One region of the Brevibacillus choshinensis genome, then DNA from elsewhere that is predicted to be linked to it. Evidence: riboswitches for the same ligand, from Rfam matches in the RefSeq annotation. Region 1 holds a riboswitch; the other holds the start of a gene.

Region 1 (3,909 bases):
GCTCTGCTCGAAGGCGGCGTCGGTGCGCTGGCAACCGCTTCTGGTCAGGCAGCCATCACTTTCTCCATTCTCAACATCGCTGGGGCTGGCGATGAAGTCATTGCATCCAGCAGCCTTTACGGGGGCACCTACAACCTTTTCGCCCACACTCTTCCGCGCCTTGGCATCAAGGTCCATTTCGTCGACCATTCCAATCCGGAAAACTTCCGGGCATACATCAATGAGAATACCAAAGCCTTTTTCTGCGAAACGATCGGAAATCCGCGCATTGACGTAGCTGATCTGCAAGCCATTGCGGACATTGCTCATGAGAATGGCGTTCCTCTGATCGTCGACAATACGTTTGCCACCCCGATCCTGTGCCGTCCTTTCGAACACGGTGCAGACATCGTCGTCCACTCCACGACCAAATTCATCGGTGGACACGGCACAGCCATCGGCGGAATCATCGTAGACTCTGGCAAGTTTGACTGGAACAACGGCAAGTTCCCTGGCCTGACTACCCCGGATCCAAGCTACCACGGTGTCGTTTACACCGAAGCTGTCGGACCGCTCGCTTACATCATCAAAGCGCGCGTCCAGCTTCAGCGAGACATCGGGGCTGCCGTAGCTCCTTTCAACTCCTTCTTGTTCCTGCAAGGGCTGGAGACCCTGCATCTGCGCATGGAGCGTCATAGCCAAAACGCTCTGGCAGTCGCACAGTATCTCGCTTCCCATCCTGCTGTCGAATGGGTCAGCTACCCTGGACTCGAGGGCGACGCGAATCATGAGCTGGCACAGAAATACTTGCCTCAAGGCGCTGGCGCTATCCTCACCTTTGGCATCCGCGGCGGCTTGAACGAAGGGAAAAAGCTGATCGAATCCGTGAAGCTGTTCTCCCACCTGGCTAACGTGGGAGACTCCAAGTCATTGGTCATCCATCCTGCGAGCACCACTCACCAACAGATGAACGAGGAAGAACAGGCAGCAGCGGGGGTTACCCCAGGGTTGATCCGTCTGTCGATCGGCACGGAGTCGATAGCGGATATCATTGGGGATTTGGAGCAGGCGTTGAAAGCGGCGGTAAAGCAGGTCACGGCATAGTTCAAACAAAAGAAGCGCAAAAAGGGCCTTCTGCAGAAATGCAGGAGGCCCTTTCGATCATTTTCAGGTTATTACCGCTCGAACAAAACTACTTCAACACATAAATTTGAACGTTTTGCATGCCGAAATCGCTTGCATCATGACCAGGCACATAAATGTCCACGCGCGCGTCTTTGATCCCACCACCGATGTCGGTTGCTTTCGCGATCATACCGTTCGCAGGAAGCGCGCCATGCTTGTACCCTGTGATGTATACAGTGGAACCAAGTGGGATCACATCTGGATCGACTGCGATCGTACCCACTTTGAGCGGGTTTCCTAAGTAATCCACCCCTGCCCATCCGCCGTTTTCCTTCGCGGATCCTGTATAGGCGGTCGCCACAGCTTTGATTATTTTGCTGTAAGGACGAGTTGGACCTGAAGCTGTCTTCACTTGTTTGGCAACTGGCAGCTGGATCGTCTGCCCCGGTTGCAGGTTCTGTGAATCTACTCCGGGATTAGCCTGTAGAATCGATGCCAAAGGCACATTATGCTGTTTGGAAATTTTGTAGAAGGTGTCGTCTGCTTTAATCTGGTAGGTAGAGGAAGCAGCGAATGCCGGTGTTGAGATCACTGCCAAGCAGAAACCTAACGCCATCATTACAAATGATTTTGCCCTGAAACGTTTTTTCATTATTGATCTCCTTTCAACTGCCTGCGAGGTTAGTTGTCGGATTCGGGTTGAGGAGTCAACCCTGCGCATGTGCGCTTCACCCCAATCGCAAACGGAAAGAATTTGCGAAGAAAATCGTCCCCCGCACTTCACTAGCAGAAGTTTTGGCTTCCCAAAAAATTACCACATTCGTTTGACGGGGGTAAATGGCAAAATATTGGTAACCCTGACATCCCATTCGCTAATGGAATGGAGACTCTAGTTTCCCCATCAGGCAGTGAAATACCTGCGATTATAGTTCAGGCGCCATTCTCACTTGACTTACTTTTGGTATATAATGTCGGCGTAAATGAAGGCAAGATACTGATCGAATCCCCATGACTTTTCTCTCATCTGGCAAATGTCAGAAATTCCAAATCGCTGGTCACTCATCCTACGAGTAAGCAGATGTCAGAGGAGAAGCAGGAAACTGCGTCGATTACCCCGGGGTTGATCCGTTTCTCGATTGGGACCGAAACGATTGGTGATATTATCGGGGATTTGAGGTATGCGTTAAAGGTGGCTGTGGCTCAGTCTGGCGTGTAAACTTTTAGGAATGCTAAGTCCAATAGAAAAATAGATTTAAAAAGGTATGAACTTATCCCACCTCTTTTTCGTTTAATAACAAAAGAAGCCCACTCTCTAAAGAGTAGGGCTTCATTCAAGAACTGATTTAATACTATTTTTCTGTTCCGGAAGTTTGTTTGCCTTCCAGCTTGAATTTGATATTCACACCATCACCTTGGAATCGGTTTTGGTCTGCATTATCATCTACGAATTTGATACCAATGAAGATCCGGTCTTCTCCATTTGGTTTCAAGTTAGACAATTTAGTGCCCAAGCTAGAAACATCTACTTGATTAAGCTCTTTAAACTCTTTCAATGTTTTTCCTTGATTTGGGAAGAGAGGATTGATGATTATTTGGTCATCAAAAGGAGTAGCTGTATTATCGTCACTTGCGAGGAAATATACCTTCAAATTTTTAGCTAAATCATCTGCATCCAACTGGTTACTCCCAACGTCATTGATTGTATAATCTAAGCCCATCAATACTTTGTTAATATCCAAGGACCCTTTGTTCTGTACTTGGAAGGTCTTAACTGCCCAGTCACCTGGTTTCATATTGCTTACTTGAAATACACCTTGTGCCGGTTGAGTACCTATCGCCATTGTACCAGCGGCAAACGTATTATTTGCAACCTCAGTTGTTGCGTTGAACCATGCGAAAGTTCCTCCGCCAATCAGTGCTGCTCCCAGACCCACAGATGCCAATGTTACTGCAAATTGTTTTTTCAAGCTCATTCTCAGTTCCCCCTAAAGGAATAATTTTTTTATGATGACTTGAAGCCTGATACCAGAATTGAGTCTGTTACCAGCCCCCAAGGTATCACCGGTTGAGGTGATTTATGCTTGTGACTTTGTTGCCGTATTGGAGTCCTCGTTTTTGATCATTTTGAGCAACTTCCAAACTTGGCTTACGATCAGATAAACACCAGGTATTCCTAAGAGGAACAGCATCCCTGTGCCAGATTTGGCAAACTCGATGAAAAATCCAATATACGGAATGGAGTACTGTACTTTTCCAATGAAACGATCTGATGTTACTGGAGATGTGTCTTTTCCGTCATTTGCATCGCCCTTGGTTATTAGTTGATCATCCTTGATTTCGACGACACGATGTGTAATCGTTCTGCCTTCAGGATCCTTAAAAGTGATGATGTCGTTGGTCTGCACTTCTTTGAAGTCAACCGGGCCAACAGCAACTATGCTACCAGTGTCAAATGTTGGAGACATAGATCCGCTTAGAACCACCATGAGTTGGTTACCAAACAGCATAGTTTTTCCGTCGTTCATTTTCCCGACGAGCAGGAAACCCGTGATGGCAATCACAACGATTAGTAGGGTACTGGTCAGTATCGATATGATTTTTTTGAGTAAGGCCACTAACTTTTATCCCCCGCTTTCTTTGGAGCGAATGTTTGCCGTTCACAGTTTTAATCTTACGGATTTTCCAACATCTTATCTTCCTGCTTCAGGGTGATTCTCCACACTTGCACGGTTGAAACGCTCCTCACACTCATCACTTGCTCCCCTCATACCAGAGGATGAGTTGAATATCGACTTTTTCAAGTAA
Region 2 (3,909 bases), 1.7 Mb from region 1:
GGCCCGAGCGAGATTCCGATCGCTGGAAGTCCGTAAAAAATGAAGTACAGCTGCACCAGGAGCGGGGTGCTGCGTATGAATTCCACGATGCAGGCAGACAGGAACGACAGCCATTTCTGCTTGACTCTGCGTCCAAATGCGAGCAGCAGCCCCCCAATAAGGGCGATGGCGAACCCGGCGATGGTCGCGAGAATGGTCGTTTGAATCGCTGCTGCGATCTGGGGGAGTATCTCCCACGTAAAGGACCAACTCCACATGGCTTACACCCTCCCTATCGATGCGCGGCGCTCCAGCCACCGCATGGCGAGCGTCAAAGGATAGGCCATCAAGAAATACATCACCAGCATAAGACCGAATATTTGAAATGTTCTGGATGAATCAAACGTGCGCAGGAGCATTCCCTGGAATGTCAAATCAGCCAGTGTGATCAAGGAAAGTAGGGAGGTCCCCTTCAACAGCTCTACCATTAGATTTCCGAACGAAGGAAGCATCATGACGGTTGCTTGCGGCAAGATGATCCGTCTCATGCGCTGCCAAGGCGACATGTTCAAGGCAATCGATGCTTCCATCTGTCCCTTTGGAACGGCAAGAATGGCGCTTCTGACCACTTCCGAACCGTAGGCTCCATAGTTGAGACCTAGTGCAATCACTCCCGCAAGGATCGGGGAAAGCTCTATGCCCAGCAGGGGCAGCGCGAAAAACAGCCAAAACATCTGTACCAAGAGAGACGTCCCCCGGAAGATTTCCACATAAGCGCTGATGATCCCGCGAACCCAAAACCATTTGGAAAGCCTGCAAAAGCCGGCTGCAAATGAGACGGTGAAGGCGACCAGCACCGAGAGTGCCGTCACTTGCAAGGTCGTCGCCGCTCCTTTGAGCAAAAAAGGAATCAGCTGCATAGTCTCACTCATGTTCATCCCTTCCTTTCGTCGAAGCAGCGCCCATCATTGCTTTGACAGCCCTTCAGCCGTCATCTCGGCAGGCAGCTCCTGCTCGGTAAAGCCAAACGGCTCCAGGACCTTCAGCAGCTCTCCCGATTCTTTGAGCTTTTGCAGCTCCTCATTGAACGCTTTGACAAACGCTTCATCTTCTTTGCGGAAGGCTGCCGCTCCGTAGCCGCGAATGCTTTTCCCGTCAATCTCGGGCTGGGTGAAATCCATGACCCTCTCCACATTGCTGTCATTGGCACTCTCCAGAACTGCTTGCAGGGACGGGCCCGTCATCGTGATGGCATCTGCACGTCCCGCTTGCAGCGCTGCTATCGCCGATGGCTGATCTGGCACCAGGACCAGCTGCTCTTGCTTCACTCCCGATTTCTCCAGGTACTCCATCTCGATCGCGCCGCTCATGACCGCGATTCTAGCATTTGGGTTCAAGGCGATGTCCTTGTAGCTGCGCAATTGGAGCGGGTTTCCTTTCTTCACCGCGAGCGCTTCCCCGATGCTGTATTCCGGATTGGCAAACGCCACTTCCTTGGCGCGGGCCGGTGTGATGTACATGCCTGCCGTAATGATGTCAAAGCGCTTTGCTTTCAGCCCTGGGATCAGGGACCCGAACTCAGTCAGTACGCCGTTCATTTCGTTTATCCCCATTTTGGAGAGGACGACGCGTGCGACCTCTACCGCTTCTCCGGTCAATTTTCCGTCCGGAGTGGCATAGGCGTACGGTTTTTCGTTGGCGAAGCCCACCGTGACAAAGCCTTGTTTCTTCACTTTTTCCAATGTGCTCTCCGCTGATTGGGTCTGCTCATTGCCCGCGACGGACCGGGCTTGCTGTCCAAAGCCGCATCCTGCGACAAGCAAAAGGCACGACAGTACGGCTGTCCATCCCCATCTCATGAAGCTTTTCTTGTTCATGCTTCCTTCCCCTTTCACATCCCATGTATAGAAAAAGCCAGCGCAACACCTTCCATGATACGGGAGGGCCATCCCCACATGGAAAAGCAAATGCGCCGGCTGTTTTCTCGCTGGAAGGCATGTCAAACAAGCTGTGCACAAGGGATTTTTCCCAATAGGAACTACGCGCTCCCAGTGTGTACAAGACATGCGCTCTCTAGCAATTGAGGTTTTGGAATAATCTGCTTTAGCCGACGAGGTTAGCTGACGGGTAGGATGGCAGTGTGCATCCCTTCTGTGCATCACAGAATTAACCCCTAACGTGGTTCCCCCGCTTCCGTAAAAGACGGAACTAGGCCCCTATTTGATTGGGAGGTGTTCGTTGATCTCCTCTCATGATTCCGTTATGGTTAACACGCGTTTCATGTTATCATGCCTCTCCTTTTGACACATCCTTGATAATTCCGTATATTCGCTCTTCTGGTCCACTCAGGCTCTGTTAACCGTAATTACCAGACATCTCCAAAAAATTCCGTCCATATCCTACCATGTCCACTCTGACTAAAAAGGTTCACGCTATGTCGGTTCACCAGAAAATTTGGCGACGCAAAGCCTTTTGCAGTACAAAAAAAGATCATCTGGCCGCGGTGTCGACCGGATGATCCTGCTCGCTATGTTTTCTATTTGGTTGGGGAAGCGACCGTTTTGACTGCATTTCCTTCTTCATCAAACTTCATTTGATAGGATAACTGGTTCAATTTGCCGATCATCCGTTTCCGGTTCGCCGCATCCATCGGGACCGGCTGTCCGTTCACGATTTTGACCGGGATCACTTTGGAGGTGGTTTCCTTTTCCCCAAAGGTCAGCTCCACCATCATTGCTTCTCTTCCTTTGGGATTGTAAGAGGTGGTAAAGACGAAGTTGCCTACGCTGTAGTAGATCGGCACCCCTTTGTAGAGCTCCATTCCCATCACCGAATGGCTATGGGAGCCGACCACCGCATCTACCCCGCTGTCAATGAGCTTCCGAGCCATTTCCCGCGCATACGGCTCCGGATTATCCTTGTATTCGAGATTCCAGTGCATCACGGCGATGGTAATATCAGACTGTGCCACTGCTTTTTTGACGTAGGTGAGCATCGGCTCATACGAATAAGCATGGGCGAGTCCTGGCTTGTTTTTTCCAGCAAACCATTGCCGATTGGGCAGTACATGGCTCAACCCTATGACGGCAACACGCTTTCCGTTGATGGTTCGGATGTCCGGGGCGAATGCCTCCTCCTCGTTTTTCCCTGCACCTACATAGCCAAGCTGAACCTTTTTCAAATGGTCCATGGTATCGAATAACGCGTCCATGCCGTAGTCCAAGGAATGGTTATTGGCCAGATTGACGACATCAAAGCCGGCGTTCACCAATCCTTGCAGAGTTTGGGGCTTGGATCGGTATGTATATTCCTTTTTCGCTGCCTGGCCGCGGGTGCTGACAGACGTCTCCAGATTGCCGATGGTCAGATCCGCCTGCTTCAGAAAGTCTACCGTCTTTTGAAACGGGTAATCCACGCCATGGAGCCCGATTTGGTTTCCGACGCTCTTGTCCAGCATGATATCTCCCACAAAAGCGATACGAATCCTGCTTTCCTCTGCCGCAGATACGCCATGCGATCCCGCCGCACTGCCTGCGATCAATAGCATCGCAGCGGCTATTGCCGTCCCAATCTTCCACCGTCCGATTTTCATGCACCTCTCTCCTCACGCTTCTACGCCCATTCTAGTTGCTGCTGGGTGTGAAGCCTGTTGAAGCCTGTCCGGAGCAGAGGAACATTTCCCGTGAAAAATCGACGTTTTGTGATTTCCCGGTTTTCAAATGTCGAATTAGACGTGAAACAAGTATAATGGTGAAAATGTGATTTCAATTTCGTAGGCGTCGTGAAAGGAGGAACCATGGTACATCAGCCGCGTTCCGTCATACTCAAAACCAAAACCACCTTGCCTGGTGCGAGGCCTGGAAGTGTACGGAGAAATCACTTGCTGAACAGACTGGACGAAGGCCTCTTTTGCAAGCTGACCATTCTTTG

Evidence for each region. Region 1 has a riboswitch for cyclic di-AMP ahead of JNE38_RS02580 (3D domain-containing protein). Riboswitches for the same ligand answer to the same signal wherever they lie in the genome.
Region 2: linked by a shared signal. The riboswitch ahead of ehuB (ectoine/hydroxyectoine ABC transporter substrate-binding protein EhuB) and the one ahead of JNE38_RS02580 (3D domain-containing protein) in region 1 are both predicted to bind cyclic di-AMP.

The regions. Positions count from the first base shown of each region.
Region 1 is NZ_CP069127.1:467,108-471,016, reverse strand. It holds gene JNE38_RS02585 (homocysteine synthase) at 1-1,083, shown strand, start outside; gene JNE38_RS02580 (3D domain-containing protein) at 1,172-1,756, opposite strand; cyclic di-AMP (ydaO/yuaA leader) riboswitch at 1,760-1,915, opposite strand; gene JNE38_RS30490 (PLP-dependent transferase) at 2,129-2,320, shown strand; gene JNE38_RS02570 (TasA family protein) at 2,454-3,077, opposite strand; gene JNE38_RS02565 (signal peptidase I) at 3,180-3,719, opposite strand.
Region 2 is NZ_CP069127.1:4,902,084-4,905,992, forward strand. It holds gene ehuD (ectoine/hydroxyectoine ABC transporter permease subunit EhuD) at 1-257, opposite strand, end outside; gene ehuC (ectoine/hydroxyectoine ABC transporter permease subunit EhuC) at 261-917, opposite strand; gene ehuB (ectoine/hydroxyectoine ABC transporter substrate-binding protein EhuB) at 945-1,856, opposite strand; cyclic di-AMP (ydaO/yuaA leader) riboswitch at 2,071-2,204, opposite strand; gene JNE38_RS24560 (CapA family protein) at 2,516-3,571, opposite strand; gene JNE38_RS24565 (winged helix-turn-helix domain-containing protein) at 3,776-3,909, shown strand, end outside.